Regions from separate parts of the Kitasatospora sp. NPDC093806 genome, predicted to be linked through region 1. Evidence: riboswitches for the same ligand, from Rfam matches in the RefSeq annotation. Region 1 holds a riboswitch; each other region holds the start of a gene.
What was found. A riboswitch is a leader RNA that binds a small molecule or an ion and turns the genes downstream of it on or off. The one in region 1 is predicted to bind cyclic di-AMP.
Positions count from the first base shown of each region.

Region 2: it holds a riboswitch for cyclic di-AMP, as region 1 does, so the genes downstream of both, AB0N76_RS27490 (LysM peptidoglycan-binding domain-containing M23 family metallopeptidase) here and AB0N76_RS36095 (transglycosylase family protein) in region 1, are expected to answer to the same signal.
Region 3: it holds a riboswitch for cyclic di-AMP, as region 1 does, so the genes downstream of both, AB0N76_RS21710 (glycoside hydrolase family 16 protein) here and AB0N76_RS36095 (transglycosylase family protein) in region 1, are expected to answer to the same signal.

Region 1 is NZ_JBFBDO010000141.1:15-7,289, reverse strand. Features, by position in the region: gene AB0N76_RS36125 (MFS transporter) at 1-989, shown strand, start outside; gene AB0N76_RS36120 (TetR family transcriptional regulator) at 1,226-1,831, shown strand; gene AB0N76_RS36115 (helix-turn-helix transcriptional regulator) at 1,907-2,773, opposite strand; gene AB0N76_RS36110 (ATP-binding protein) at 3,189-3,725, shown strand; gene AB0N76_RS36105 (DUF397 domain-containing protein) at 4,058-4,303, opposite strand; gene AB0N76_RS36100 (hypothetical protein) at 4,818-5,735, shown strand; cyclic di-AMP (ydaO/yuaA leader) riboswitch at 6,174-6,372, shown strand; partial or broken gene AB0N76_RS36095 (transglycosylase family protein) at 6,359-7,275, shown strand, end outside.
Region 2 is NZ_JBFBDO010000072.1:20,590-27,864, reverse strand. Features, by position in the region: gene AB0N76_RS27505 (RidA family protein) at 1-184, shown strand, start outside; gene AB0N76_RS27500 (DUF2470 domain-containing protein) at 345-1,055, shown strand; gene AB0N76_RS27495 (APC family permease) at 1,089-2,537, opposite strand; gene AB0N76_RS27490 (LysM peptidoglycan-binding domain-containing M23 family metallopeptidase) at 3,075-4,136, opposite strand; cyclic di-AMP (ydaO/yuaA leader) riboswitch at 4,140-4,301, opposite strand; gene AB0N76_RS27485 (MFS transporter) at 4,613-6,103, shown strand; gene purB (adenylosuccinate lyase) at 6,187-7,275, opposite strand, start outside.
Region 3 is NZ_JBFBDO010000046.1:7,546-14,820, reverse strand. Features, by position in the region: gene AB0N76_RS21715 (hypothetical protein) at 7-507, shown strand; gene AB0N76_RS21710 (glycoside hydrolase family 16 protein) at 539-1,768, opposite strand; cyclic di-AMP (ydaO/yuaA leader) riboswitch at 1,771-1,935, opposite strand; gene AB0N76_RS21705 (lipase) at 2,120-3,442, opposite strand; gene AB0N76_RS21700 (MoaF N-terminal domain-containing protein) at 3,806-4,135, shown strand; gene AB0N76_RS21695 (alpha/beta hydrolase-fold protein) at 4,236-5,384, opposite strand; gene AB0N76_RS21690 (TetR family transcriptional regulator) at 5,648-6,268, opposite strand; gene AB0N76_RS21685 (SDR family oxidoreductase) at 6,418-7,182, shown strand; gene AB0N76_RS21680 (TetR/AcrR family transcriptional regulator) at 7,230-7,275, opposite strand, start outside.

The sequences.
Region 1 (7,275 bases):
GGACCTTCCTGATGCCCGTCCCGATCGCGCTGCTCGCCCTGCTCTTCGCCGTCCGGCTGCTCCCCCGCCCGGTCGAGGAGAAGGCCGCCGGCCGCTACGACGTGCTGGGCGCGATCACCGGCACCACCGCCGTACTGCTGCTGGTCTTCACCGCGACCGAGGCGCAGGGCGCCGGCTGGCTGAGCCTGCGCACGCTCGGCTCGCTTGCGGTCGTCGTCCTGCTCGCCGCCGCCTTCCTGGTGGTCGAGAGCCGCACCGCGCACCCGCTGGTCCGGCTCGGCATCTTCCGCAACGGCGCGGTCGCCCGAGCCAACGTGATCGCCTTCACGATGGCCGGCGCGTACGGCGGCTTCCAGTTCGTGGTCACCCTCTACCTCCAGGACCTGCTCGGCTGGTCGGCGCTGGAGATGGCGCTAGGACTGCTCCCGGCCGGCGCCATGATCGCGCTCTCGGCGCCGTTCATGGGCCCGGTGGTGGACCGCTTCGGCACCGGCCGGCTGCTGCCGATCGGCCTGCTCGCCCTGGTCGCCGCGTTCGCCCTGTTCCTGCGGCTGGACGAGCACAGCTCCTACCCGGCCCTGGTGCTGCCCTCGATCGTGCTGCTCGGGGTCGGCTTCGCGCTCGCCTTCCCCTCGGTGAACATCGCCGCCACCGACGGGGTGGCCGACGAGGAGCAGGGGCTGGCCTCCGGGCTGGTGAACACCGGGATCCAGGTGGGCACCGCGGTCGTCCTGGCCGGCGCCACCGCGATCATCACCGCCGGGAACGGCGGCGGCACCAGCGCCCAGGCCCAGCTGGACGGCTACCGGCCGGCGCTGCTCTTCGTCACCGCGATCGCCCTGATCGGCCTGCTGATCGCCGCCACCGGCGCGGTGCTCGACCGGCGGAAGCGGTCAACTCCCCTCCCGGTCCCGGACTATGATTATCCGTCAGCGGGGACCCGCGGGGACCTGGCCGACCGGCGCGACGAGGTCCTCAGCAAGGGCTGAGCAACAGCAGAGGTTTCCCGGAGCCCGAGGCCGACCCCCGCCTCCGGGCAGGGCGCCGGCTCTACCAAACCCCCGTGTTGGTAGGGCCGGCGCCTCCGTACGAACCGAGCCTGACCGTCCGACCGAACGCCGGGAAACCCGGTTCGGCCGCCGGCGCCGCCAGTATATTGGCCGCCGGTCAACGATCGTACGGAGCAGACACGATGGCACCTCGCGGGGATTCGGTCAATGAGGAGATGCGCCGGCGTTCCCGGCGCCGCATCATGCGCGCCACGGTCGAGCTCGTCGACCAGCAGGGATACGCCGGCACCACGCTGACCGACATCGCCGAACGGGCCGGGCTCGCCCGGGGCCTGGTCTCGTACTACTTCGACGGCAAACGGCTGCTGATGCAGTCCGCCACCCACCGGCTGATCCACCAGGCGCTCTCCGCCGCGCTCGGCGGACTGGCCCCCGACGCGACCCCGGAGGACCGGCTGGCCCGGGCCATCGACACGGTGCTCGACGTGGCCCTGGCCCACCCCCGGGTGATGCGCGCGCACCTCGCGCTGATCCTCGACCCGGACACCGGCGCCTTCGTCCAGGACCCGGAGCAGCAGCGGCTCGGCACGCTCCTCCAGGAGCTGCTGGGCGACTGGGGCGCGCCCGACCCGGCGGCCGAGCACGCCGTGCTGCGCAGCGCGCTGATGGGCGGTTGCATAGGCGTGCTGCTGCCGGGGGTCGAGCTGTCGCTGGCGCCGATCCGGGCGGACCTGTTCCGCCGCTACGACCTGCCCTGGCACCTCGGCTGCCCGCCGCAGCCGCTGCCGCCGGAACGCGAACGGCCGCCGGCCCGCGACTGAACCGCGGGACCGGCGGCCGCCCCGGCGACCGGTGCTCCGGCGCACCGGCTCACCCGGCGTACCGGCAGGAGCCGCTCAGCGCTCCTTCAGGATCGAGGCCAGCAGGTCGATGGTGCGCTCGGGCGTGAGGCTGTCCACGCAGAGCCGCTCCATCACCTGGATGTAGGCGTCGACGTCGTCGCGCTTGTCGAGGTACAGCGCGCTGGTCAGCTGCTCCAGGTAGACCACGTCGGCGAGGTCCTGCTCGGGGAACCGCAGGATGGTGAACGCACCGGACTCACCGGCGTGCGCGCCGAAGCGGAACGGCATGACCTGGATCACCACGTTGGCCTGCTCGGCGGCGTCGATCAGGTACTGGACCTGGCCGCGCATCACCTTGGGCCCGCCGACCGGACGGCGCAGCGCGGCCTCGTCGATGACGGCCCAGAGCCGCGGGCTGTCGCCCTCGGTGAGCAGCTTCTGGCGGCGCATCCGCAGGCTGACCCGGCGTTCGACCTCCTCCTCGCTGATCACCGGCCGACTCTGGCCGAAAACCGCCCTGGCGTACTCCTCGGACTGGAGCAGGCCGGGGACGAACTGGACCTCGTAGGTGCGGATGAGGGCGGCGGCCTCCTCGAGGCCGACGTAGGTCTGGAACCAACCCGGCAGGACGTCGTTGAAGCTGTGCCACCAGCCCGACTTGTTGGCCTCCCGGACCAGGCCGAGCAGCGCCTCGCGTTCGAGGCCGTCGTCCACGCCGTAGAGGCTGAGCAGGTCGGCGACGTCGCGTTCCTTGAAGCTGACGCGGCCGAGTTCCATGCGGCTGATCTTGGACTCGGAGGCCCTGATCGCGTAGCCCGCGTCCTCGCGGGTGATGCCGCGCGTCTCACGGAGCCGGCGCAGCTGGGAGCCGAGGAGGATCCGGCGGACCATCGAGCCGCCGCCCGGCTGAACTGTGGTCATGCGGTCCTAACCTCCACCTAGGGCAAACAGCGCACAGTCTGCCATCAGTTGAGCGCTCACGGTGCCGATACTGACGGATGTTCCTATCAGTTCTGCACTCCGCACACCAGGATGCACGTGCATTCGGCGCTTGCATATGCCATTTGAACGACTGCACGTGAATCGACTCTTGCATCTGCAGTGAGCGCAGAGCACGATGGTGCACGTGCACCTGCACATCCCTGGCAATCCCGCGGGCTCCGCGTCGACCCCACGCGCGACTCCGTGCACCGGCCCGGCAGCGCCCCCGCGCCTCCGGGCCCTCGTGCGCGCGCGCCTGGTCGAGGGGGCGGCCGCGCGGCCGAGCGAGTCGGAGGTGACCGGCATGACCCCGGCGGGTCCAGCCGTGTCCGCCCCCTTATGGGAGGAGCTCTTCATGAGCACCGGAACGGCCTTGGCAGTCGACCCCCATGTGGTCACCTGTACGCTCGCTCCCCGTTATGAAGCCGTCAGAACCGCGCGCGACTTCGCCAGGACCGCCCTCCAGCGCTGGGGGCTGGGCGAGCTCTTCGACGACGTCGCGCTGGTGGCCTCGGAGCTGGTGACCAACGCCCTGCGGCACGCGATCGGCGCGTGCCCCGGTGCGGTGGGTGAGTACGACCTTCCCATGCAGGCGGCGGCCGAGGGCCGGCTGCCGATCCGAATAAGCCTGGTGCACCGCGCACCCCAGGTGGTCTGTGCCGTGAGCGATCCCAGCAGCACCGGGCCGGTCGCCCGGGAGGCGGACTTCGTGGCGGAGTCCGGCCGCGGGCTGCACCTGGTCGACTCGTTCAGCCGTTCCTGGGGCTGGCACCCGCTGGGCGGCGGCAAGGTCGTCTGGGCGCTGTTCGAGGCGGAACCGGTACCGCTGGAGCCGGAACAACGGCCCCTTCCGGTGGCCGAGTTCGGCGGACGGCACCGACGCTCGGCCTAGCGCCGCGGCGACCCCGGGCACCATCGCCCCACCGGCAGTACCCCTCCGGGAGCCCACACCCCGGATGGACGGCCACACACCGTCTCGACACCACGACACCCCGGCAACGGCAGTCGGTCACCCTCGGGCAGCGGGTACCGAAGGCCTCCCGGCGGTGACGCCCCCTCCGACCCGCGTGCGGCGGCTCGGCCCGGCGGCGGCGATCGGGAACCGGGTGGCCATCCCGCGGCAGAAGACAGTGGCAAAAGACAAAGGCCGTCGTGGTGTCAGCACCCACGACGGCCCCCCGATGGTGCGGCCCCCCGATGGTGAAGGCGGAAGCCGGCGGACGGTCAGACCGCCAGGTGGTCGAACTCCCCGTCCTTGGCCCCCAGCAGCAGCGCCGCTATCTCGGCCCGGGTGTAGATCAGCGCCGGACCGTCCGGGAAGCGCGAGTTGCGCATCGCCACCTCGCCCCCCGGGAGGGCGGCGAACTCGACGCAGTTGCCCTGAGAGTTGCTGTGCAGGCTCTTCTGCCAGACCACGCCCTCGAGGTCCGCAGCGGCCATCCCGTTGTACGCGTCGTATGTGTCGTGCATAGAAATCTCCCGAAGAGCTCCGGAGTGGGTCGTTCGCTCGGCGCCCCGACCCTCGGCCGAACGCCCGGGCCGGCCCCGTACCGGCCCGGCACAACGCCTCACTTGACGCGATGATAGCTCCTGTGCACGTGCATCAGCACGGGACATTGCAGGTGCACGGCGGTTTCGACACCGAACCGGAACTCTTCCCGAGCCGCCCGCCTGACGGCACGTAACCGGACATAGCCGACTGAATCGGCAAGCCGTCGCTAACCGCCCGTAGGCGGCCGCCCGCTGAATGTTGATCTTCCGAAGCCCGGAGTCGCACCGCCGTGACGCTCCGTCAGGCGGCCCGAGCCCTGTGAGACATCTCACGCGCCCCTCCTGCAACGCGGGACCCGTTCCGGCGCATCTGAGCGGATACCGGGAGAACTGCCGGACCGAGGCCGGATATGTCCGGTTTTCGGTGGTGCCGCCCCGCCCGGCGGGGCAGCCGACTGCGGGCCGGGCCTGCGGATGTCCTACGATCTCCGCCATGAGCACCGCAGCCATCCCGGGCGCGCCACTGCCCGTCCGCACTCCAGGCTCCCGTGCGCGGGGGCGCCACCGCCGTCCCGAGCGCCCCGAGATCCCGGCCGGTTCCCCGGCCCTGCTGCTCGCCGTCCCGGCGGCCGCCGGACCCGAGTCCCGCTCCGTCGTCGAGGAGCTGCTGTCCATCGTCCGCAGCGAGCAGAACGGCGTGCAGACCGTGGCCGGCTACCTCCCGGCCGACGCGGCCGACGGCGAGGCCGGCGAGGAGCGCACCGTCGCCGAACTGCTGGCCGAGGCGGCCGAGGCCGGCCTGCCGGCGCCGGTGGTGGTCCCGCTGGTTCCCGGCCCGCACGGGTTCCTGACCGACCTGCACGACCTGGCCTCCGCGTACGGCGCCACCGTCACCGACGTGCTCGGCCCGCACCCGCTGCTGGCCGAGGGCGTCCACGTCCGCCTCTCCGAGGCCGGACTGGCCCGCGCCGACCGCGCCCGGCTGTTCGCGATCGCGACCGCCGCCGACGGCGTGGTGCTCACCACCGCCGGCGGGCAGGCCGCGGCCGACGCCGCCGGGATCACCGGCATGCTGCTGGCCGCGCGACTGGCCGTGCCGGTCGTCGCCGCCGCGCTCGACGTGCCCGGCTCGGTCGTCGACGCCGTCGCCCACCTCAAGGAGATGGGCGCGCAGAACCCGGCGCTGGCGCCGCTGGTGATCGGCCCGGAGGCCGACTCCGAGCTGCTCGCCACGGCCGCCGAGGAGACCGGCTGCCCGTCGGCCGCGCCGCTGGGCGCCTACCAGGCGGTCGGCCAGCTGGTCGCCTCCACCTACCTGGCCGCCCTGCCGGCCTTCGACGGCGGGCTCGCGGCCGAGGAGGCCGACGCCGAGGAGGCCGCCAAGGGCAGCGGACGGCACGCCGCGCAGTAGCGGACACCCACGACAGCGGGGCCCGGGAACGCAGCACGCGTTCCCGGGCCCCGTTGTGCTCGGCGCCTGACGCCCCCTCCGCCCGGACTGCGGTGATTCGGTGAGGTTGGGGCGAGTTGTCCGATCTGTGGAGCTTTCACCGGAGATGCCCGCGGCCCGGCGTGCGGCCCGGCGAGCGCCGTCCGACGCCTCGTCGGCGCCCGTCGGCGCGCCTCCTTCCCCCGGACCCTCCCCCGGGCCGCCGCGCCGGAACCGGCCTCCTGAGGCACCGGCAGTTGTGTTGACCACGACGAGCGTTGCGCGAAAACGGTCATTTCTGATCATGAAGGACAGCCCCCGAGCCCCGCTTTCGCAAACCGTGACGAGCGTCACACATGTTTGCGGTTTGAACTCGGGTCTGCTTAACGTGCTCCCCGTTCGTGGCCACACGGACCCAGTTCACCCGCAACGCCGAGTCCTGCCGTCGGGTGCGCTGGCAGCGCAATGCACCACGGCAGGAGCGGGGGAACCACAGGTAGTCCGCCCAGGACCGGTCCACGGACCGGCCCCGGGCTAGGGGTGAAGCCGCGTCCACAGCGCGGCCGGGCAACTCCAGCCCGAATCCGACAGCTCACCTCGCAGGCGTGGGAGAGGACCGCGTCTTCATGCTGCCCACCAACGGCACCCGTCTGTCCGGCCGTACCCGTCGCGCGATCGCCGCCCTCGGCGTCGCGGGCATCGGCCTCACCATCCCCTGCCTGACCGCCGGCACCGCCTCCGCCGCCTCCGTCGCGACCTGGGACAAGGTCGCCCAGTGCGAGAGCGGCGGCAACTGGAGCATCAACACCGGCAACGGCTTCTACGGCGGCCTCCAGTTCACCAACTCCACCTGGTCCGGCTTCGGCGGCACCGCGTACGCCGCGCGCGCCGACCTCGCCACCAAGGACCAGCAGATCTCGGTCGCCGAGAAGGTCCTCGCCTCGCAGGGCCCCGGCGCCTGGCCGGTCTGCTCGGTCCAGGCCGGCCTGACCAAGGGCGGCACCCCCGCCGCCGTGGACACCTCCGCCGCCGCCAAGCCGGCCGCGCAGACCCCGGCCCCGGCCGCCAAGCCCGCCGAGAAGCCCGCCGCCCAGCAGCCGGCCGCCAAGCCCGCCGCGAAGCCGCAGACCCAGGCCCCCGCCGCCGACTCCGCCGCCACCTCCGCCGACGCCCAGGGCAAGGGCGGCCAGGACTGGCAGCAGTGGCGTCAGCAGGCCGGCCAGCACGCCTCGGACGACTACACCGTGGTCGCCGGCGACTGGCTCTCCACCATCGCCGACAAGAACGGGGTCCAGGGCGGCTGGGAGCGGCTGTACGAGCTCAACCGCGCCACCCTGACCGAGGGCCCGCACGCCATCTACCCGGGCCAGCACCTGACCCTGGGCGACCGCGCCAAGGCCCAGGACGCGTCCGGCAAGGGCTTCGACTGGTTCAACCGCGCCAAGGGCGCCCAGGACGGCACCGCGGCCGCCAAGCCCGCCGCGCAGACCACCGCCCCGGCCGCCAAGCCCGCCGCCCAGGC
Region 2 (7,275 bases), on a different contig from region 1:
GGTGATGTTCCGGGTGTACCTCACCAAGCGGGCCGACTTTCCGCTGATGAACGAGGTCTACGCCGAGTTCATCGAGGAGAACGTCAAGCCGGGCGGCGTGAAGCCGTGCCGCACCACGATCTTCGTCGAGCTGCCGCAGGAGCCGATGCTGGTCGAGATCGACGCCCAGGCCGTCATCGGCTGACCGGGCGCACGCCCACCTGCGCGGCGGGGCCCGGACGTTCTCCGTCCGGGCCCCGCCGCCGTCCGCCCCGCCGCTGCCCTCCCGCCGCCGATCGTCTTGCCCTCCGACCGCCGACTCATTAGGTTAGGCTCACCTAACTATCAGCCCGTCGGAGGTCACCGTGAGCCAGAGCGCCGAAATCCCCGAGCCCACCGCCGCCGAACGGATCGGCAGCCTGCTCACCGCGACCTCCTCCGTGGTCATCCGCGCCGGGGGCGAGCAGCACGAACTCGCCACCCCCGTCTCGGTGCACGGCTCCCGACTGCGGCTGCGCGCCCCGCTCGACGCGCCGCTCACCCTCGCCGTCACCCACGAGCAGGACGGCCTCGCCGTCGTCCTCGACCTCACCGACGTCGCCCCGGTGGCCGTCCGCGACCGGGTCCGGGGCCGCCTCACCCTGGCCGGCCGGCTCCGCCTCGCCCACCTCGCCGACGACGGCCTCAGCGTCCACCTCCGGCTGGACGTCGCGCACGCCGTGCTCTCCACCCCGTACGGCACCACCGCGATCACCGGCGCCGACCTCGCGCTCGCCGCCCCCGACCCGCTCGCCCGCTTCGAGGCCGGCCTGCTTACCCACCTCGCCGACGACCACCCGGACGCGCTCGCCGTGCTCACCCGGCTGCTCGACCCGGAACTGCTCGCCACGCACCCCGACGTCCGGCCGCTCGCCCTCGACCGCTACGGCCTGGTGCTCCGCCTCGACCACCCGCACGGCCACCGCGACGTCCGCCTGGTCTTCCTCGAACCGGCCCGCGACGCCGACGAGTTCGGCCACCGGATGCACCAGCTGCTGACCGCCGCCCGACAGGCGCAGCCCGCCCACCGGCTCTGAACCGGCGGACGGGCGACCTTTCCTGACGACTGGTCAGGCAGCGGCGGGCCGCTCCGCCGCGTCCTCCAGGATCACCCGCCCCATCCGGGCGTACCGGTCCGGCCGGCGGTTCTTCATGTAGAGCGCCAGGCCGATCCCGCCCAGGAAGGTGCCGATCACCAGGTACGGGATCAGCCGGAAGAGCAGCGTGTCGGCGGCCGCCCCGGCGGCGGTGTCCTTGTTGATCGCCAGCAGCACCACCACCCCCGCCATCGCCACCCCGCCGATCAGCGGCGCGACCAGCGTCCGGAACCAGTGCCTGGTCTCCGGGTGCCGTCCCTGCACGTGGAAGTAGCCGACCACCGCGAACGAGCAGAGCGTCTGCACGATCAGGATCGCCATCGTCCCGAGCAGCGCCAGCAGGGTGTACAGGTGCACGTACGGGTCCATCCCCGCCAGCAGGAACGCGACCACCAGCAGCACCGCGATCACCGACTGGACCAGCGAGGCGACGTACGGCGAACCGTGCCGCGGGTGGGTGCGTCCGAGCGCCGGGTGGATGAAGCCCTCCCGGCCGATCGCGTACAGGTACCGGGCCGCGCACTGGTGGAAGGCCATCGCACAGGCGAAGGAGCCGGTCACCACCAGCCACTGGAACACCTTCACCGCCCACGCCCCGAGGTGCGCGCCGAGCGGGTCGAAGAACAGACTGTTGCCGTCCTTGCCGGGGACCAGGCCGTTGGCCACGTCCACGGCGTGCTGCACCCCGTTGCCGGAGACGATCATCCAGGAGACGAAGACGTAGAACAGCCCGACCCCGACCACCGAGATCAGCGTCGCCCGCGGCACCACCCGCTTCGGGTCCCGGGACTCCTCGCCGTACATCGCGGTCGACTCGAAGCCGACCCAGGACCAGAAGGCGAAGAACAGCCCGAGTCCGGCGGCCGCCGCCCCCGCCCCGCCGACGCCGCGGAAGGCGTTCAGCGGGTCGAGCGCCTCGCCGACGAGCCCGTCCGGGCCGCCGCCGGTGAACAGCACCGCCAGCGAGACCGCGCTCAGCACGGTGATCTCCAGCACCAGCGCCACCCCGAGCACCCGCGCGGTCAGGTGCAGGTCGAACCAGGCCATCAGCGCGATCGCCACCAGCCCGAACAGCGCGTACCAGCCCCAGGCCAGTTCCAGCCCCAGCTGCGCCGCGACCAGCCCGCGCAGCGAGTACGCGAAGAAGCCGATGATCGAGGCCTCGAAGACGATGTACGCGAGCACCGCCAGCAGCCCCGAGGCCATGCCGGCGACCCGGCCCAGCCCGTGCGAGATGTAGCCGTAGAACGCGCCCGCCGCGGTGATGTGACGGGCCATCGCCACGTAGCCGACCGAGAAGACGGTGAGCACCAGGGTCGCGAAGACGTACGCGGCGGGCGCGCCCGCGCCGTTGCCCTGGCCGACGATGATCGGGAGGTTGCCGGTCATCGCGGTGATCGGCGCCGCGGTGGCGATCGCCATGAAGACCACGCCCACCAACCCGACCGAGTTCGCCTTCAGCCGGTCGACGCCGACTCCGGCCTCCGCAGCCGGATCGACCGCATCCGCTCTCCCTGCTCCCCCACCGACCGCGTCCCCGCTCTGGATGGCCATCCGGTCCCCTTCGCCTGCCGTGACTGTGCCGCCCGCCGGACCGGTCGGGCGTTGACTGCCCGACAGCATCGGGGCGCGGTGATCACGCCCGCAACCGACAGGTCGTCAGGCATCAAGCCCAGGAAGTTGACGCTCTGTTCGGTTGGAAACCGGCCACGTTCGAACGGAAACGGCCGCGAAATGCGGACCCCGGGTCCCCCAGACAACGACAAACGGCCGGCCCGGCTCGCGAGAGGAGGTCTCGCGAACCGGGCCGGCCGGACGGGCGTGTCCCGCGCCCGTCGATCCACTGGAGGTGCGGTCACCACCCGGTCGAGCGGTCACCCGACATGACCATCCCGGGAGGTCGTCTTCGCCCCGCACCCAGCGGTGGCAGTTGAGCCGACCGTACGGTCAAACCGCAGGTCAGACCGCGACGCCGTGCGCCCGGAGGTAGGCGATCGGGTCGACGTCCGAGCCGTACTCCGAGCCGGTGCGGATCTCGAAGTGCAGGTGCGGGCCGGTCACGTTGCCGGTCGCACCGGAGAGGCCGATCTGCTGGCCGGCGGTGACGGTCTGACCGACCGACACGCCGATCGAGGACAGGTGCGCGTACTCGGCGTACTTGCCGTCGGCGAGCTTGATCTCGACCTCGTTGCCGTAGGCGCCGCCGTTGCCGGCCTTCACCACGGTGCCGGCGCCGACGGCGCGCAGCGGGGTGCCGGTGGAGGCGACGAAGTCGACACCGGTGTGGTGACCGGAGGCCCACATCGAGCCGGCCACGCCGTAGGCGGTGCCCATCTTGGGGTTGGCCAGCGGGGCGACGAAGCCGGTGGCGGCGGCGACCGGGGTCGGCGCCGGGGTGGCCGGCTTGGCGATCTGGACGGCCTGGACGGCCTGGGCCGACGGCTTGGCGGCCGGGGCGGCGGGCTTCGCGGCGGGCGCGGCCGGCTTGGTGGCCGGGGCGGCCGGCTTCTCGGCCGGAGCGGCGGGGGCGGCCGGAGCGGCGGGCTTCGCCGCGTCCTGCGAGACCTGCGGCTTCTCGGCCGGGGCGGCCGGAGCAGCCGGAGCGGCGGGCGCGGCCGGAGCAGCCGGCTTCGCGGCCTCGGTGCCGAGCGCGAGCTGCTGACCCGGGTAGATCAGGTTCGGGTCGGCGCCGACGACGGCACGGTTGAAGCCGTACAGGGCCTCCCAGCCACCCTCGACGCTCTTCGCGTCGGCGATCTTCGACAGGGTGTCCCCGCCGATGACCTTGTAGCTCTCGACGGCCGGGGCGGCGATCGGGGTCGCGGCCGGGGCGGCGTCGACGCTGGTGGCGCCGGTCCAGGTGCCGGTCTGCTGCGAGTGGCCGGCGGCCGGGCCCTCGTGGGCCTGGGCGGCGGTGAGGGTGGTGACCAGCGGGAGGGCGAACGCGGCGCCGGTGACGGCGGTGGCGATGCCGATGCGGGCGGCGCGGGGCAGGGCGATACGACGAGCCTGTGCGGGCATGGGAAATGTCCTCTCCGACGCCTGCGAGGTGAGCTGTCGGGTTCGGGCTGGAGTTGCCCGGCCGCATGAAGGCGGCTTCACCCCAAGCCGGACCGCGAATTCCGGTCCGGCGACTTACCTGTGGGTCCCCCGCTCCTGCCGTACAGAGTTCGTTGCGTACCACCGGGCAGCGGCAGGACTAGGCGTTCCACCCGGTGGCCACCCGGGCTGACGCCGGGCGGTCGCTGAACTAAAACCCATCCGTTCGGGTGAAGCAATGTCGATCTCCCGAACCAGGGACCAAAGTCCGGAATGCCGTGACGCTCCGCATGAGAGGCATGCACAGTACGTACACAATCCATTCACTGCGCGCACGTGATCCACTCCCCTCCGCTGATTTCCCCACCAGTACGCACACGATCACTCACGGAAAGGCATCCACCGACACACCCCCGGTGAGCCTTGTCACGTAGCCCCCGGGGGCGGACCATCGGGCGGTGGACACCTCCGAGGCCGGCACCCTGCGGTTGGGCACCGCGCAGGGTCGCCGGGTACTTCTGGCGACGGTGCTCGGCTCCAGCATGGCGATGCTCGACGGGACCGTCGTGAACGTCGCGCTGCCCCGGATCGGCACCGATCTGGGCGCCCAACTCGCCGCCCTGCAATGGACGCTCAACGCCTACCTGCTCACCCTGGCCGGCCTGATCCTGCTCGGCGGAGCACTCGGCGACCGGTACGGACGGCGCCGGGTCTTCCTGCTCGGCGTGGTCTGGTTCGCCGTCGCCTCGGCGGCCTGCGCCGCCGCGCCCACCATCGAGGTGCTGATCGCCGCGCGCGCCGTGCAGGGCATCGGCGGGGCGCTGCTGACCCCGGGGTCGCTGGCGATGCTCCAGGCGGTCTTCCACCCCGACGACCGCTCGGCGGCGGTCGGCCTCTGGTCCGGGCTCGGCGGGGTGTCGGCGGCGGTCGGTCCCTTCCTCGGCGGCTGGCTGGTGGACGGGCCCGGCTGGCGCTGGATCTTCCTGCTGAACGTGCCGCTCGCCGCGCTGGTGCTGGCGGTGGCCGCCCGGCACGTCCCGGAGAGCCGCGACGAGTCCTCGACCGGCCGCTTCGACGTGCTCGGCGCGGTGCTGGCCGCGCTCTCGCTCGGTGCGGTCACCTACGCGCTGACCGCCGCCGGGGACGGCCTCTCCCCCGGGGTCTGGCTGACCGGGGCGGCCGGACTCGCGCTCGGCGTCGCCTTCGTCCTGGTCGAGCGCCGCACCGCGGAGCCGATGCTGCCGCTCGGCCTCTTCTCCTCCCGGCTGTTCACCGCGGTGAACCTGGTCACGCTCGCCGTCTACGCGGCGTTCAGCGGCGTCTTCTTCCTGCTCGTCGTCCAGCTGCAGATCGTCTCCGGCTTCTCCCCGCTGGTCTCCGGGCTGGCCCTGGTGCCGATCACCGTCATCATGCTGGCGCTGTCCGCCCGGGCCGGCCGGCTGGGCAAGCGGATCGGGCCGCGGCTGCCGCTCACCGTCGGCCCGCTGCTCTGCGCGGCGGGCGTGCTGCTGATGCTGCGGATCGGGTCCGGCGCCTCGTACTGGACGGACGTGCTGCCCGCCGTCGCGGTGATGGGCAGCGGGATGGTGCTGCTGGTCGCGCCGCTGACCGCGACCGTGCTGGCGGCGGTGGAGGTCCGGCACGCGGGCATCGCCAGCGGCGTCAACAACGCCGCCGCCCGGGCGGCCGGCCTGCTCGCGGTCGCCGCGCTGCCGGCGCTGGCCGGCCTGAGCGGCGACGCCTACCGGGTGCCGGACGCGGTCGACTCCGCCTTCCGGACCGCGATGCTGATCTGCGCCGGGCTGCTGACGGCCGGCGGGCTGACCGCGCTGGCCACCGTCCGGGGCAACGTCCTGGCCCCGGCGGACCACCCGGTGGCCGAGCCGGACACCCGCTACTCCTGCGGCACCAACGCCCCGCCCCTCGACCCGGGCCACCCGGCCGTCTGACCCACCCCGCCCCACGCCCGCCGACGACGACGAGGGCCCCGCCGCCTCCCGGCAGCGGGGCCCTCGTCACGACCGACGATCCGTCAGAGGATGTCGCCCGGGGCGTACTTGGCGGCCTCGGGGTGGGCGGCCGCGACGGCCTCGATCTGCCGGACGACCTCGGCGACCTGGGCACCGGCCGCACCGGTGAAGGAGAGCCGGTCGGCCAGCAGCGCGTCCAGCGCGGCCCGGTCCAGCGGGATCCGCTCGTCGTCGGCGAGCCGGTCCAGCAGCTCGTTCTCCCGGGCGCCGGCCCGCATCGCGAGCGCGGAGGCGACCGCGTGCTCCTTGATGACCTCGTGCCCGGTCTCCCGGCCGACGCCCGCGCGCACCGCGCCCATCAGCACCTTGGTGGTGGCCAGGAACGGCAGGTAGCGGTCCAGCTCGGCCTCGATCACGGCCGGGAAGGCGCCGAACTCGTCGAGGACGGTCAGGAAGGTCTCCAGCAGGCCGTCGAAGGCGAAGAAGGCGTCCGGCAGCGCGACCCGGCGGACCACCGAGCAGGAGACGTCGCCCTCGTTCCACTGGTCGCCGGCCAGCTCGGCGGTCATCGAGGCGTAACCGCGCAGGATGACGGCCAGGCCGTTGACGCGCTCGCAGGAGCGGGTGTTCATCTTGTGCGGCATCGCGGAGGAGCCGACCTGGCCCTCCTTGAAGCCCTCGGTGACCAGCTCGTGGCCGGCCATCAGGCGGATGGTCTTGGCCAGGCTGGACGGCGCGGCGGACAGCTGGACGAGGGCGGTCAACACCTCGAAGTCCAGCGAGCGCGGGTAGACCTGGCCGACGCTGGTGAGCACGTTCTCGAAGCCGAGGTGCGCGGCGACCCGGCGCTCCAGCTCGGCGAGCTTGTCGGTGTCGCCACCCAGCAGGTCGAGCATGTCCTGGGCGGTGCCGACCGGGCCCTTCACCCCGCGCAGCGGGTAGCGGGCGATCAGCTCCTCCAGGCGGTGGAAGGCGACCAGCAGCTCGTCCGCGACGGTCGCGAAGCGCTTGCCCAGGGTGGTGGCCTGCGCGGCCACGTTGTGCGACCGGCCGGCCATGACCAGCTCGGCGTGGTCGGCGGAGAGCCGGCCCAGGCGGACCAGCACGGCCACCACACGGTCGCGCACGTGCTCCAGCGACTGCCGGATCTG
Region 3 (7,275 bases), on a different contig from region 1:
GAACCGGTGACGGCCCCGGTGACCGGCGGGACGGCGGACCCGGTGACCGCTCCGGGGGCGGGCCCGGTGTCCGACCCGGGGGCGGCGGAGGCCGTGGCGGCCCGGCCGTCCAACTCGGACCTGGAGGTCGTCCGGATCGACCCCGACGCGGTCGCCCCGGGCGGGGTCACCACGCTCCACGCCTTCGTCGCCAACGTCGGCCCGGACCGGACGGCCTCGTCGTTCCGGGTGGTGGTCACCCTGCCGGAGGGCGTCACGCCGGAGGAGCCGTACTTCCCCGAAGAGTGCCAGGTGCTCCAGAACGGCCACCGGGTGCGCTGCACCTTCCCGGCCGGGCTGCCGGCGTACGAGAGCGCGACGGCGCTGGTCCCGATGCGGCTCGCCCCCACCGTCGAGCTCGGCGAGCTGACGGGCGGCTGGGTCTCGGTGCGCAGCAACGACGACCGCAACGACACGAACAACCTGCAGCCGTTCACGATCTCGGTCGTGGAGAACGTCGACTCCTGACGGGGCGGACGCTCTCCACGACGGCCGCTTCCTAGCGGTAGACGCGGACGTAGTCGGCGGCGAAGGTGATCGGCGCGGTGCCCGAGGGCGCGGGGTGGTAGTTCCCCGCGCTCAGGGACAGGTTGAGGATCGGGTACGCGGTCCAGCCGGCGCCGACGCCCTTGCCGTCCGAGAACACCTTCTTGCCGTTGACGTAGAAGTCGACCGAGCCGGCGCCGTAGTAGGTGCCGATGGTGACCCAGCCGTCCTTGGCGATCGCCTTGGCGTCGGTGTAATAGAGGTGGCCCGGGTTGATGTGGTTGGTCAGCTCCAGCAGGTTCGGGTTGTCGCTGTGGTACTCGAAGGAGTCGATCTCCCCGTGGGTGCCGCTGGTGCCGTTCCAGGTCCAGAGCGCCGGCCAGGCGCCGGTGCCGGCCGGGAGCTTGACCCGGGTCTCGATGTAGTCGCCGACCTTCACCTTGAAGGCCTCGCTGGAGTACTCGGTGGTGAGCAGGCCGGTGTCCCAGGCCTGCTTGCCGTTCTCCAGCGTGTGGCTGCTCGGCTTGGCGGTGAAGGTGGCGACGCCGCCGGAGACGCTGACGTTGTTCTTGTTCAGCCAGTCGAGCTTGTTGTCGTTCGGGTTGTGGTCGCCGTAGTGGTAGGAGCTGCTCCGGTCGGCGGTCCAGCGGGAGCCCAGGGCGAGGGTGTCGAAGTCGTCGGACCAGGCGAGCTGCTTGCCGGCGACCGGGATGCCGGTGGTGGGCGACGGCGTGGGGGTCGGCGTGGGGGTGGGGGTCGGGGTAGGCGTGGTGGTCGCGGCGGAGACCACGAGCTGCCGGGACGGCAGGTTGTGCCAGGCGCCGCCGAGGTCCTGCCAGAAGCCGAACTGGGTGTAGGTGCCGGCCGCCAGGGTGCGCGAGCCGGTGGTGATCGACAGGCCGCTCGGGCAGATCTGCTGGTTGGCCGCGCTGCCGGGGAAGTCGAGGTTGCGGCCGGCCGCGTCGCGGACGCCGACGCCGACGGTCTTCGCGGTGAAGCAGGAGTCCGAGTGGACGGTCAGCGCGGCCGTGGTGGCCTTGCCCGCGACCATGGTGGCCGGGGTGAGCTTGTCCTGGGTGACGGTCGGCAGGGTGGCGGCCTGGGCGCCGGTCAGGGCCGGGACGCCGCCGAGGAGGCCGGCGCCGGTGACGGCGAGCGCCCCGGTGGCGGCGAGGGCGACGGTGCGGCCCCGGCGGGCGGGGCGGGCGTGGCGGGGCGCGGGGCGCCGGTCGGGCTTCTGCATGGCAGTGTCCTCTGCGACGCCTGCGAGGTGAGCTGTCGGGTTCGGGCTGAGGTTGCCCGGCCGCCCGTGGAGCGGCTTCACCCCTAGCCGCGGCCCGCGCGCGGGAGCGCACGGGCCGGGCACTGACCTGGGTCCCCCGCTCCCGTCCGCTGTGGTGCTCGATGACCGGCCGGCGGGTGGACGGGACTCGGCGTCCCGGCGGCGGGGCTCCGCTGTGGCGGGAGCCCCTGCAGGCTAGGCAGTCGGTACGGGCACGGACAACTCCGTCCGGCCGGTTGTCGCGCAGCTCACACCCTGATTCGAGGATGATCAACGGTGCGGTGGAGTTGATCAGTTGGGGACGGGGAGGGTTCAGGCCGGGGCGTCCAGCCAGGCCGCGACCTGGGCCTGTGCCTCGGGTGCCCAGGCCAGCTCCAGGTGGTTGAGGCCGGCCAGCAGCCGGGTGCCGCCGACGGTGCCGATCCCCGTGGTGTCCAGCGCGCTCGCCGTGAACACGATGCCGTCGCTCGGCCCCCGGTTCTCGTTGAGCACCCCGGGGAGGTCCGCCGAACCGCCGGCCAGCAGGTAGGTCCGGACGGCCGCCGGGACCCCGGCCCGCTGCAGCGGCCCGATCAGCGACCCCGCGTCGATCGCGGCCTGGATCCCCTGGCCCGAGGTGTAGAAGCCCTGGCCGCCGAAGTAGGTCGTCCACCAGTCCTGCGCGGTGGAGTCCACCCCGTACCGGCCGTCCCAGCGGGCCAGCAGCTGCCGCTGCCCCGGGTAGCAGTCGTACCCGCCGGTCGGCAGCACCCCGAGGCAGGGCTGGGCGGTGTACGTCCCGTAGCAGGTCATGTACAGGTGCGGGGACGGCGCGTTCGCCGTGCCGCCGCAGGCCGGCCAGGTGGCCAGCGAGAAGGCCCAGCCGTGCGCGTACACGTAGTCCAGCCCGCCGTTGGGCCCGCCCAGGGTGACCAGCCGGCGGACGTCGCCCGCGTACGCCCGTCCCCAGGACGGGCGCACCGAGGACACGTACGCGCGGGCCGCGACCTCGCCCTTGCTCCAGGCGACCACGTCCACCTGCGGGACCCCGAGCCGGGCCCGGATCAGCGCGACCGCGTCGCCGACGGCCTGCGCCTGGACCAGGTTGTCGCCCTGCTTGTGGGCGAAGCCGACCGCGAACACCCGGTGGCCGCTCGCCGCCAGGTACTGGGCCAGCCCGGTGGCGGGGCAGGCGGCGGCGCCGCAGTTGCCGGACTCGCCGGGGGCGGCCCAGGCGCGGTCGGCGTTGTCGTTGGCGCCGTGGACGAGCAGGACGGGGGTCGGGCGGGGGCCGGTGTCCCAGCCGGCCGCCGAGTAGAGCAGGAACCGGCCCGAGAACGGCTGGCGGACCCCGCCGAAGTAGGTCAGGCGGGCGCCGTCCTGGTCGCCGCGGCCGCCCGGCGGGTACTGCTCGGCGGGGATGCCGGGGGTGGGGTCGAGGTAGCGCTCGACCTTGGCCCAGCCGTTCCCTGGGGCGGGGTACGTCGCCTCCAGGGTCGGCGCGGCGGCCGCCATGGTGACGGCGGTCGTGGTGGTGGCGGGTGCGGGGGTGGCGGGTGCGGGGGTGGCGGGTGCGGGGGTGGCCAGGAGGAGGGTGCTGAGCACGAGGCTGAGGAGGACGGCGGCGGCTCTGCCGCGTCGGACGGCGGTCTTCACGGGGGCGGCTCCGGTGGGGGGCGGCCCACGTCCCGGTGGGCCGGAGTGCGCACACCGTACGGGCGGCCCGGCGGCCCGCCCATGGGGCGGCGGCACACCCGGGGCGGCCGCGCTGTGGCGGGCCGGCCCGTGGTGCGGCGGGTGTGGTCCCGGGCAGGCGGAGGGCGTGGCGGCCGGTCCGTCGGGTTGTCCAGTGGCCGGTGTGTCGGATCCGGCGCGGAAAGTGCGCCGTGAAGGCGGGGTGGTCGGATAGGTTGGAGATCCATCCGTGCCCGGAGCGGCACCGACCGCATCCGGACACCGGAGATCCGGACACCAGATCCGGACACCGGAGACACATCAGAGACGAGGACCAGCCCCGCCATGACCGCGCCCCTGCCCGCCTTCGCCGGCCGTACCTTCCTGTTCCGGGTCGACAACGGCGCGGCCTTCCGCAACGCCTACTCGGCCGACGGCAAGCGGCTGCGCTGGGAGGGCCTCGGCGAGTCGGCGGGCCAGTGGGAGGACGTGGCGCTGCACGTCGCCGAGGTCGGGCCGCAGGTGTACTTCGTCAGCTGGACCGAGCAGAGCGGCATCACCGTCAGCCACGTCATGGACCTGGGCCGGCTGACCGTCCGCGCGTTCTGGACGTACGAGGGCGAGGGCGGCCGGGTCGGCGAGCTGCACACCGGGACGCTGGAGCAGGTGGCCTGAACCGCCCCCGAAACGCCGCCGCGCCGCGCCGCCCCGGGTAGGGGCTGCGCGGCGCGGTGCGGTGCGGTCGTCGATCGCGGCGCGGTCGTCGATCGTCGATTCAGACGGCCTGGCCGGCGCCCGGCACGACCAGGCGCTGGGAGACCCACTCCAGCGAGGACGGGAGCAGCTTGCTCCACGTCTCGAAGTTGTGGCCGCCGGTCTCCATCATGCTGTAGGACACCTGCATCGGGCTGTGCGTGGCGGCCACGAACGCCTCGGTCTCGCGCCGGTAGTTGCCGTCGCCCTCCCGGGTGCCGGCCAGCAGCAGGGACACCTTGGGCTGCGGCAGGTTCTTGAGCCGCCACATCAGGTCGGCCTCGTCGCGGCGCCGCTCGCTGCCGCCGAACAGGTCGCCGGTGGACGGGTCGTCGGCCGCCTGGTAGTAGCCGGACAGCGAGACGGCGGTCGGGAACACCTCGGGGTGACGCATGGCCAGCTTGAGGGCGCAGTAGCCGCCGGTCGAGTTGCCCATGAACGCCCAGGCCTGCGGGTCGGCGGAGACCCGGTAGGTCGCCTGGATCGCCGCGGGCACGTCCTTGGTGAAGTACGTCTCGGACTGCGGGCCGTTCGGGATGTCCTCGCACTCGGTGTCCCGCGGCAGCGCCGGCGAGGGACGCACCAGCACCAGCACGGTCGGCTGCATCCGGCCCTCCTGGAACAGCTTGAGCGCCGCGCCCGGGTAGTTGAGCCGGGTGACCAGGTTCTGCGCGATGCCGGGGAAGCCGGTGCTGACGATCAGTACGGGGAACTGCTTCTGCTCGTACTCCGGCTGGAAGTACTGCGGCGGCAGGTAGACGTACCCCTCGGTGGAGAGGCGGGTGGTGGCGCCGTCGATGCGGACCTCGCGGATCTCGCCGGACTTCGCGGGCTCGCGGCCGACCGCCCCGCCGCCCTTCACCTCGGCGTGGCCGATGGTCTCCACCCGCAGCCGGCCGGAGGCGTCCGCCTTGTTGTGGATGACCACCGGGCCGCTGTCGCCGGTGCCCAGCAGGTCGTCCCAACTGCTGTAGAACGCGAAGTAGTTGTTGGCCACCAGCCCCAGTGCGGCGAGGACGGTCAGCTGGGTGGCGAGCAGGGTGCCGATCCGGCCGAGCACCGCCCGCCAGGTCCGCTTCGACAGTCTCGGCCACAGCCAGACCGTTCCGACCATCGCCGCCACGGCGATCAGGACGGTCAATGCCAGCACCTTGTGGCTCGTCAGGCCCATGTCGTCTTTGCTCCCACGCCTCGTACTCCCCCGCCCCCGGGGGAAGTGACACCCGGGAGGGCCGCCCCGGTTCCCACCGTCCGCGGCGGATCCGTCGCCGAGGCGCGATCACCCAGCCTAACGCCCCCGGACGGCCTCCCGTCCCCGCCGACCAGCGGGAACACCATCGGCCTGGAGGAGGACACGCGGGGTTCGCGCGTCGTTCCGCGCCCGGTTTCGCTCACCGTAGGGGGCGGGCGCCGCCGGGGGTGACGGGCCGGATGTCAGTTGACGCGGGTCCAGAGGTCGAGGCCCGCGGTGAGCTCGCGCATGCAGCGGGCGCCGAGCTCGCGCGGCGAGCCGGGGCCGGTGGGCGGGGCCTCGGAGAGCGCCCACTCCTCCAGGGCGACCCGGATGGCGGTGGTGGCGGCCGCGGCGGCGAGCCGGATCTCCAGCGCGCCGGTGTCCGGCGGGCAGCGGTCGGCGATCGCGGCGCGCAGCCGCTCCTCGGAGTCGGCGTGGACGCGCTGCCAGACCGAGGCCAGGCGCGGGTCCCGGAGCAGGGCGCGGGTCCAGAGCATGGCCTCGGCGGCGGGCCCGTCGGACGGGGTCAGCGACTCGGCGGCGGAGCGCTCCAGCGCCTCGCGGACCGGCAGGTCGGCCGCGCCGTCGGCGAACAGCCGCACCCAGCGCTCGCCGCCGGCCGCGAGCAGCGGGGCGACGGCGTCCTCCTTCTCCGAGAAGTAGCGATAGAAGGTGCGCAGCGAGATGCCCGAGGCGTGGGCGACCTCCTCGGCGGTGACGGTCTCGGCCCCGCGGGCGGCGAACAGCTCGGCGGCGGCGCGGGCGATCTCCAGACGGGTGCTCTCGCGGCGGCGCTGGTTCAGGGTGGGGCGTCCGGTCACGGGCTCAGCGTACGCGGACGATCGGCGTCATGGCACATCGCGCCCGTATGGCATGTCAGGTCTTTTTGGCACAACGTGTCATCAAGGCGTACCGTGCCAGTGCGGACGCGAGCGAGGTCGCGGGCGCACGAACGGAACGGAGTACCCCCATGCAGCGGTTCAACGGACGGAACGTCCTCATCACCGGCGGCGGCTCGGGCATCGGCCAGGCCACGGTGCACCGGATCCTCGCCGAGGGCGGCCGGGTCGTCGCCGTCGACGTCAACGCGGACGGCCTCGGCGCCACGCTGGCCCGGGCGACCGCCGAGGGCACCGCCGACCGCCTCACCACGGCGGTCCTGGACGTGTCCGACGAGGCCGCCGTCCGGGCCGGCGTCGCGGCGGCGGTGGCCGGACTCGGCGGCCTGGACGTCCTGGTCAACGCGGCCGGCATCCTGCGCTCCGCGCACACCCACCAGACCAGCCTGGAGTTCTGGAACCGGCTGATCGCGGTCAACCTGACCGGCACGTTCCTGATGACCCGCGAGGCGCTGCCCGCCCTGCTCGCGAGCGGCGGCGGCGTGGTGGTGAACTTCAGCTCCACCTCCGCCACCTTCGCCCACCCCTACATGGCCGCGTACGCCGCGACCAAGGGCGGCATCCAGTCCTTCACGCACGCGATCGCCGCCGAGTACGCGAAGCAGGGGCTGCGCGCGGTCTGCGTCGCGCCGGGCAGCATCGACAGCGGCATGACCAACGACCCGGGCCTGCCGGCCGACGCCGACTTCGGCCTCCTCGGCAAGCTCTCCCCCGCCCTCGGGCAGGGCTTCGCCGGACCGGAGACGGTCGCCGGCGTGATCGCCATGCTCGCCTCGGCGGACGGCGCCTTCGTCACCGGGACGGAGATCCGGATCGACGGCGGCACGCACATGTGACGACCGCGGTCAGTCCTCGCCGTCGCCCGGGCCGTCGCGTGGGCCTGCTAGGCCTCGGCCGGGCCGGCCAGGCCGCCGTGGCGGGCGGCGGCG